DNA from 2 places in the Mycobacterium senriense genome. Region 2 is predicted to be linked to the other one. Evidence: predicted binding sites of a transcription regulator. Region 2 holds the regulator's gene; the other holds the start of a gene.
What was found. Region 2 encodes LexA, which represses DNA repair genes until DNA is damaged. Its sites were predicted from a motif close to CGAACANNTGTTCG; they were not measured.

Region 1 (4,422 bases), 840 kb from region 2:
TGCAGGACGCTGCGGTTCTCCATGCGCGCCCACTCCACCGGGCACACGTCGGCGATCGGGCGGTCACAGATCACCATGCCGCCGGAATGAATTCCCATGTGCCGTGGCAGGTTCCGGATCTGGTTCGCCAGATCGACCACCGGTTCGGGGATGCCCTCGACATCGGGCGCTGGGTCATTTGAATTGGGGCCAAGCCCGTTCCAGTGGCTGATCTGCTTGCTCCACGCGTCCTGCTGGCCCTGCGAGAAGCCCAGGGCGCGGGCCATGTCGCGCACCGCGATCTTTCCCCGGTAGGTGATGACGTTGGCGACCTGGGCGGCGTAGTCGCGGCCGTATTTGTCGTAGACGTACTGGATGACCTTTTCCCGCTGATCGGACTCGATATCCATGTCGATGTCGGGCGGCCCGTCGCGGGCCGGCGACAGAAAACGCTCGAACAGCAGCTCGTTGGCCACCGGGTCGACGGCGGTGACGCCCAGGGCGTAGCAGACCGCGGAGTTGGCGGCCGATCCCCGGCCCTGGCACAGGATGTTGTTGTCCCGGCAGAACCGGGCGATGTCGTGCACCACCAGGAAGTAGCCCGGAAACGTCAGGTGGGCAATGACTTTCAGCTCGTGCTCGATCTGGGCATACGCGCGCGGTGCGTGCTCGGCCGACCCGTAGCGGTCGCGCGCCCCGGCCATGGTCAACTGGCGCAGCCAGCTGTCCTCGGTGTGCCCGGCGGGCACATCGAACGGCGGCAGCTGCGGCGCGATGAGCGCCAGCCCGAACGCGCACTGCTCGCCCAGCTCGGCGGCCGCGGTCACCACGTCGGGCCGCTGCCCGAACAGCCGGGCCATCTCCTCACCCGAGCGCAGGTGCGAACCGCCCAGCGGGGCCAGCCACCCGGCGGCCGAATCCAGCGACTGACGCGCCCGGATGGCGCCCATCGCCATGGCCAGCCGGCGTCGCGACGGCCCCGCGAAATGCGCGCCGGTGGTGGCGACGACGCCGACCCCGAAGCGGGGGGCCAGCGCGGCCAGCGCCGCGTTGCGTTCGTCGTCGAGCGGCTGACCGTGATGGGTCAGCTCGATGCTGACCCGATGCGCTCCGAACCGGTCCACCAGGTCGGCCAGCGCCCGCTCCGCGGCCGCCGGACCGCCGTCGGAAAGCGCTTGGCGGACATGCCCTTTGCGACAGCCCGTCAGAATGTGCCAGTGCCCGCCGGCGGCCTCGGTCAGCGCGTCGACATCGTAGCGGGGCTTGCCCTTCTCGCCGCCGGCCAGATGCGCCGCGGCCAGTTGCCGCGACAGCCGCCGGTACCCCTCCGCGCCGCGGGCCAGCACCAGCAGGTGCGGGCCGGGCGGATCCGGCTGCTCGGTGCGCGCACCCGCGCCCAGCGACAGCTCGGCGCCGAACACGGTGCGCATGTCGAGCTCGGCCGCCGCCTCGGCGAACCGCACTGCCCCGTACAGGCCGTCGTGGTCGGTGAGCGCCAGGGCGCGCAGGTCCAGCCGGGCCGCCTCCTCGACCAGCTCCTCGGGCGTGCTCGCCCCGTCCAGGAAGCTGAACGCCGAATGCGCATGCAGCTCGGCATAAGCGACCGACGAGCGGGACGCCCGGCCGTCGCCCGGCGGCTGGTACGTCGCGCGCCGGCGCGACAGGGGGCCCTCCTGCTCCGGGCCCGCCGACTCCCCGGCATGGCGCGGCTTGCTGTCGAGCACCCGCTCCATTTCCGCCCAGCTCGGCGGCCCGTTGAACCAGCCCACGGATCCGAGTATATCGAACAGATGTTCGATTAAATCGCGGCTCGGTACAACCGTTGTTAAACAGATCTTCAACTCTTAAACAAGGTCTTAACGCTGCGGCACTACCGCGGATCGCGAGCTCCACAGACACTGGTACAAGTTCAAAAAGCGGACTACAGCGGGGGCCGGCATGGCACAGACACTGGACACGGCGTTCCTTCAAGCCCACGATCCGGACCGGCACGCGAGCCTGGCGATCGGCGCGGTGGCCATCGTCGACGGCACCGTACCCGACTATGAACGGCTCAAAAGCCTTCTGGCCGAACGCATCCAGCCGATCACGCGATGCACGCAGCTGCTGCGGGCGCATCCGCTGAACCAGGAGTGGATCGACTGCCCGGACTTCGACCTGGCCCACCACGTGCGCCGGGTGGCCATCCCCCGCCCCGGCGACGAGGCCGAGCTGTCCCGGGCCATCGCCTACGCCCTGGAGCGGCCCCTCGACCTGGACCGCCCCCCGTGGGAGTGCTGGGTCATCGAGGGCCTGAAGGGCAACCGGTGGGCGATCCTGATGAAGACCCATCACGGCCTGCTCGACGGCAACTCGGCCGCGCGCCTGATCAGCAGCCTCTGCGACGACGCCGACGCAGACACCTTCGCCAACGGCGCTGCGGCCAAACCGGTTTCGCCGCCAGCCGTGGGCAAGCCGGGCTGGGTCGACGCGGTGTGGCGGGCTTCGTCCGCCGCCGGCGCCCTGGTCGGCGCGCTGTGGCCGACCGTGCGCACCGACGCGGTCACCGCCTCGCGGCGCTACAGCACGGTGCGCGTCCCGATCGCCGACGTCGACAGCGTCTGTCGCAAGTTCGGCGTCAGCGCCAACGACGTCGCGCTCGCCGCCATCACCGAGGGGTTCCGCACGGCGCTGCTCGGCCGCGGCGAGGAGCCGCGGGCGGACTCGCTGCGCACCCTGATCCCGATGCCGGTCCGCTCGGCGATGCTCTCGCACCTGCCCGTCGAACACGACGACCCGGTGCGGCGGTTGCAGACGGTGCATGCCAGGTGGAAGGCCAGACTGACCGCCCAGCCGCCCGGCATCGTGGAATCGGCGATCGGTTTCCTGCCGACGGCGTTGCGCAGCAACGTCTTACAGTTGCTCTCCCGCCTTCCGCAGCGCGCCATCGTCACGTTGGCCACCAACGTGCCCGGGCCGCGCCGGCGGCTGCGGGTGATGGGCCAGACGCTGGAACGGCTGCTGCCGATCCCCCCGACGGCCGCGGCGCTGCACACCGGCGTCGCGGTGCTGAGCTACGGCGATGAACTGGTCTTCGGCATCACCGCCGAACACGGCGACGCCTTCGACGTCAAGCAGCTGGCCGCCGGCATCGAGCTGGGCATGGCGCGGCTGGTGGCCCTGGGCGACGATTCCGTACTGCTGTTCAACCGCAAGCGTCCCGCGCGCCCGGTGGCGCGCCCCGTGCCGCCGACGCACCCGTCGGCGCCGGGGCACGCGCGACGCTGACCCGTTCTGCCGGCGCCCGACCACCGTGAGAAGGTTGGGCATGGGCAAGTTGGGGCCGGTCATCATCGATCCGCGCCGCCATGACGCGGTGCTGTTCGACGACGACGGCGCGCTGGGCTCCCCGCTGGCCGCCCGACTTCGCGAGACCGGGGTGGGCACCGCCGTCGTCTCGGCGGACGGCCCGGTACAGGCCGCCAACAGGCTGCGGGTGCGCCCGGGCCGCTGCGTCGTGGTCGCCCGGGACGCCGCGGGCATCGAGGCCGCACGCGCCGCGGGGTTCGCGCTGGTGATCGCTGTCGACCCGGCCGGGCATGACGACAGAGTGCGCGAGGCGGGGGCCGATGCGGTGGTGACCGACCTTCGCGACGTCACCGTGCGCACAGGCGACCGCCGGATGTCGCAGCTGCCCGATGCCCTGCAGGCCCTGACCGGCACCGCCGATGGTCTCGCCGACCGGCGACCGGCCGTGTTCTTCGACTTCGACGGCACCCTCTCGGACATCGTCGACGACCCGGACGCGGCGCGGCCCGTCGCCGGGGCCACCGCGGCGCTGGACAGGCTGGCCGCGCGATGCCCGGTCGCGGTGCTGTCCGGCCGCGATCTCGCCGATGTGACGAAACGCGTTGGGGTGCACGGTATCTGGTATGCGGGCAGTCACGGTTTCGAGCTGACCGCGCCCGACGGCACCCACCACCAGAACGACGACGCGGCCGCCGCCATCCCGGTGCTCGAGCAGGCGGCCGGCCAGCTGCGCGACCGGCTCGGCACGATTCCCGGTGTCGTGGTGGAACACAAGCGATTCGGGGTGGCCGTGCACTACCGCAACGCCGAACGCGACCGCGTCGGTGAGGTGCTGGCGGCGGTGCGCGCCGCGGGACGCCGCGACGAGCTTCGGGTCACCACCGGCCGCGAGGTCATCGAGCTGCGCCCGGACCTGGACTGGGACAAGGGGAAAACGCTGCGCTGGGTGATCGATCACCTGCACGAGGCCGGATCGGGTCCGCTGACACCGGTCTACCTCGGCGACGACATCACCGACGAGGACGCGTTCGACGCGGTGCGCGCCGACGGCGTGCCGATCCTGGTGCGGCACGGCGACGACGGCGACCGTGCGACCGCAGCGCAATACGCGCTGGACAGTCCGGCCGGGGCCAGCGACTTCACCGACCGGCTGGC
Region 2 (4,422 bases):
GCACTGGCCGCCGTGTTGCTGGCCCCCACCGCGGTAGCGAGTCCGATTGGTGACGCCGAGGCGGCGATGATGGCCGCATGGGACAAGGCCGGCGGCGACACCTCACCGCTGGGCGCCCGCAAGGGCGATGTGTACCCCGTCGGGGACGGTTTCGTCCTGGACTTCGACGGCGGCAAGATGTTCTTCACCCCGGCCACCGGGGCCAAATTCGCCTACGGGCCCGTATTGGACAAGTACGAGCAGCTCGGCGGGCCGGCCGGCAGCGATCTGGGCTTCCCGGCCATCAACGAGGTGCCCGGTTTGTCCGGCCCGGACAGCCGGGTGATCACGTTCTCGGCCAGCGACAAGCCGGTGATCTTCTGGACGCCCGAGCACGGCCCGTTCGTGGTGCGCGGCGCCCTGAACACCGCATGGGACAAGCTGGGCAGCTCGGGCGGCGTTCTCGGCGTGCCGGTGGGTGACGAGACCTACAACGGCGAGGTGTCCTCGCAGAAGTTCAGCGGCGGGCAGGTCTCGTGGAACCGGCAGACGAAGCAGTTCACCACCGAACCGCCCGCGCTGGCCGACCAGTTGAAGGGCCTGCAGGTGGCGATCGATCCCACCGCCGCGATCAACACGGCCTGGCGCGCGGCCGGCGGACCCACGGGACCCTTGGGCGCCAAGCAGGGCGGGCAATATCCCGTCGGCGGTGACGGAATCGCCCAGAACTTCGCCGGTGGCAAGGTCTTCTTCACCCCGGCCACCGGCGCAAACGCCGTCGAGAGCGACATTCTCGCCAAATACGAGTCGCTGGGCGGACCTGTCGGCAGCGACTTGGGATTCCCCACCACCAACGAAACCGACGGCGGCATCGGTCCTTCCAGCCGCATCGTCACCTTCTCGGCGGCCGACAAGCCGGTCATCTTCTGGACGTCCGACCGCGGCGCGTTCGTCGTGCGCGGGGCGATGAAGGCCGCGTGGGACAAGCTGCGCGCCCCCGCCGGCAAACTCGGCGCACCCGTCGGTGACCAGGCCGTCAACGGCGACGTGATTTCGCAGCAGTTCACCGGCGGCAAGATCTCGTGGAACCGCGCGAAGAACACGTTCAGCACGGAACCGGCCAACCTGGCGCCGCTGCTGTCCGGGCTGCAGGTGTCCGGTCAGAACCAGCCGAGCAATTCGGCCATGCCGGCGCACCCGAACAAGTTCACCTGGCACTGGTGGTGGCTGATGGTCGCCATTCCGGTGCTCGCGTCGCTCGTGCTGCTGGTGTGGATGCTGTTCGGCCGGCGCCGGCCCGAGCACGAGGATGGCGCGCACTACGCGCCCGACCACCGCGGCGACTTCGCCTACGACGCCGACGAACGCTGGGGACACGACGAATCCGACCACGACGCCGAGGCGTACGCACTCAGCCCGCCGCGCCAACCCGAACCCGAACCCGGCGCCGGGCGGGTCAGCTGGCAACGCCAGGTTCCCGCCGAAAGCGACTACGGGTTCACCGACGATGACCCCGACGCCGTCGACACCGACTCCATCCCAGTGGTCTCCGACGAGATGCTGTCGGAGGCAGAGTATTCCGACGCCGGAGCCGACTACACCGACTACACCGACGCCGTTCCCGACGTCGCAGAACCCGAGACGGCGGACGACGCCGCCTACGTCGACGCCGAGGACCCTGACGCCGGCTACGCCGAAGAGGTGGATTCGGAGGACGAGTATCCCGACGTCGCCGTTCCGCACACCCCGCCGGACAGCGACGCCGTGAGCGGCGCCCTGGAAGCCGCAGAGCCCGAGGACGAATACGCCGACCTCGCGGCGCCGGAGCCGGACGTCGAGCCCGCGGCGGACACACCGGCGGCAGCGGACGTGGCAGAGGCGGCCGTCGTCGCGGGCGCGGTCGCGGCCGGGACGCAGGCACGAGGCGGTCGCCACGCCGCCGCGGACGCCGCGGACGCGTCGGAGAACGGCCTGGCGGGCCCGGACGGGCGACCCACGATCCACCTGCCGCTCGACGACCCGTACCAGGCGCCCGACGGATACCCGATCAAGGCGAGCGCGCGCTACGGCCTGTATTACACGCCGGGCAGCGACCTGTACAAGGACACGCTCGCCGAAATCTGGCTGTCGAGTGAAGAAGTCGCTCAGGCCAACGGATTCACCCGGGCCGACTGACTCGGCCTGCTGTCGGGTCAGACCTTGCGGATGACCGTGACGACCTTGCCCAGCACGCTCGCGTCGTTGCCGGGGATGGGATCGAACGCCGGATTATGCGGCATCAGCCACACCTGACCGCCGGCGCGTTTGAACGTCTTGACGGTGGCCTCTCCGTCCAGCATCGCCGCGACGATGTCGCCGTTGTCCGCGACGTTCTGCTGACGCACCACCACCCAGTCGCCGTCACAGATCGCGGCCTCGACCATCGAGTCGCCGACCACCCTGAGCAGGAAAAGCGTTCCCTCGCCGACCAATTCGCGCGGCAGGGGAAAGACGTCTTCGACGGCCTCTTCGGCGAGGATGGGCCCACCGGCCGCGATGCGCCCGAGCACCGGGACGAACGTGGGCTCCGGCAGGGCGTCCGAGCCGGCCACCTCGGTGGCGGGCACCGTCACGTCGTCGTCGGCCCCGCGGACATCGACGGCCCGCGGGCGGTTGGGGTCGCGGCGCAGAAATCCCTTGCGCTCCAGGGTGCGCAGCTGATGCGCGACCGACGACGTCGACGTCAGACCTACGGCATCGCCGATCTCTCGGATGCTCGGCGGGTAGCCGCGGCTGGTGACCGAGGCGCGGATGACATTCAGAATGGTGCGCTGCCGTTCGGTCAGCGAGGAGGCCACGGAGTGCAGCCGACCGTCGGGGCCGGCCGATGAGATGTCGTTGCTGTCGCCCATGGCAATGAATGTAGCCGCACCGCGAACCAGAATCAAACATGTGTTCGAGTAGCGTGTCGCGCCGCCCGATCGCCCCCGGGATAGGCCCAAAGTCGGGTGAATCACAAATGTGTAACTCTTCGGGATACCGGGTATTTGTGCCTCATGACAGTGGTAGGGGCCGACGAACTTGTCGGTGGTGTGATCTAGCGTTTGCTCGTGCGACACGCTTCGCTCAAATGTTCGGTTTTCGAACATACAAGCGATTAGAGTCGAACACACGAGCGAGAGTTAGTTGACCGGAGGAACGAAGATGACAGTCATCCACACGCCTGCGCCGCGTACCAGCAGTCTTCGGCGCCCGATCAACGGACCCGTCCAGGGCGTTCGCTACGGGCGCGACGGCCTGGCCAGGTCCCGCAGGCCCGCGCCGGCACGGCCGGCGGGTGCGCCGACGCGCTATTACGGCACCGGGGTGGCAATGTCGGTCGCCCCGCACCGCAGGCGCGCCACCACCTGGGCGTCCACCATCGGGTTGGCGCTGGCCGCCGGGGCGATCACGCTGTGGCTGGGTCTCGTCGCGAACGTCGGTCAGGCACTCAACGGCGACTCCACCAGCTCCGCGGCCCACGTTCCGGACCGGCTCGCCGTCGTCCGCGTGGATGCGGGGGAGTCGCTTCAGGACTTTGCCCACCGGGTGGCGCCCGACGCGCCGAGCACCCAGGTCGCCGACCGGATCCGCGAACTCAACGATCTGCACTCGCCCAACCTGATGGCGGGCCAGACCCTGATCGCGCCGGTCGGCTGACAACCGTTGTGCGAGCACGACTCTGGACCGACGGACCCCGGCCGCCAGTGGTGTGTCCGTACGCCCGGCGGCTCCATTAGCCGTGCAGGTCAGCGCGCGGGTACGCTCAAAGTCCAGCGGTACCTTGTCGGCGCGATGAAGGAGCGGTCATGCACTGTCCGTTCTGCCGCCATCCCGACTCCCGGGTGATCGACTCGCGCGAAACCGATGAAGGGCAGGCCATCCGGCGCCGCCGATCCTGTCCCGAGTGCGGACGGCGTTTCACCACCGTGGAGACCGCGGTCCTGGCGGTGGTCAAGCGCAGTGGCGTCACCGAACCGTTCAGCAGGGAGAAGGTCATCAGTGGCGTCCGCCGGGCCTGCCAGGGTCGTCAGGTCGACGACGATGCGCTGAACCTGCTGGCCCAGCAGGTCGAAGACACCGTGCGCGCCGCGGGCTCGCCCGAAATCCCCAGCCACGAGGTGGGCCTTGCCATCCTGGGGCCGCTGCGCGACCTCGACGAGGTGGCCTACTTGCGGTTTGCCTCCGTGTATCGGTCGTTTGAGTCCGCGGACGATTTCGAGCGCGAGATCCAGGCGCTGCGCGATCACCGCGGAGTAGCAACCCCGGGCTGACGGAACCCGACGAGCCGTCCCGGCCTAGGCTCGGTTTCATGCCCCCTGACTTGCATCCCGACCTTGCGGCGCTGGCCCCGCTCCTCGGGACCTGGGCCGGGCGCGGCTCGGGTAAGTATCCGACGATCCCGCCCTTCGACTATCTCGAAGA

Region 1: the regulator LexA is predicted to act here: its motif matches at 1,763-1,776, upstream of MTY59_RS02735 (error-prone DNA polymerase).

Annotation. Positions count from the first base shown of each region.
Region 1 covers NZ_AP024828.1:564,809-569,230, forward strand. Annotated here, with positions in the region: gene MTY59_RS02735 (error-prone DNA polymerase) at 1-1,748, opposite strand, end outside; gene MTY59_RS02740 (wax ester/triacylglycerol synthase domain-containing protein) at 1,918-3,246, shown strand; gene otsB (trehalose-phosphatase) at 3,287-4,422, shown strand, end outside.
Region 2 covers NZ_AP024828.1:5,519,799-5,524,220, reverse strand. Annotated here, with positions in the region: gene MTY59_RS25780 (sunset domain-containing protein) at 1-2,154, shown strand, start outside; gene lexA (transcriptional repressor LexA) at 2,172-2,870, opposite strand; gene MTY59_RS25770 (LysM peptidoglycan-binding domain-containing protein) at 3,163-3,657, shown strand; gene nrdR (transcriptional regulator NrdR) at 3,807-4,271, shown strand; gene MTY59_RS25760 (peroxynitrite isomerase) at 4,310-4,422, shown strand, end outside.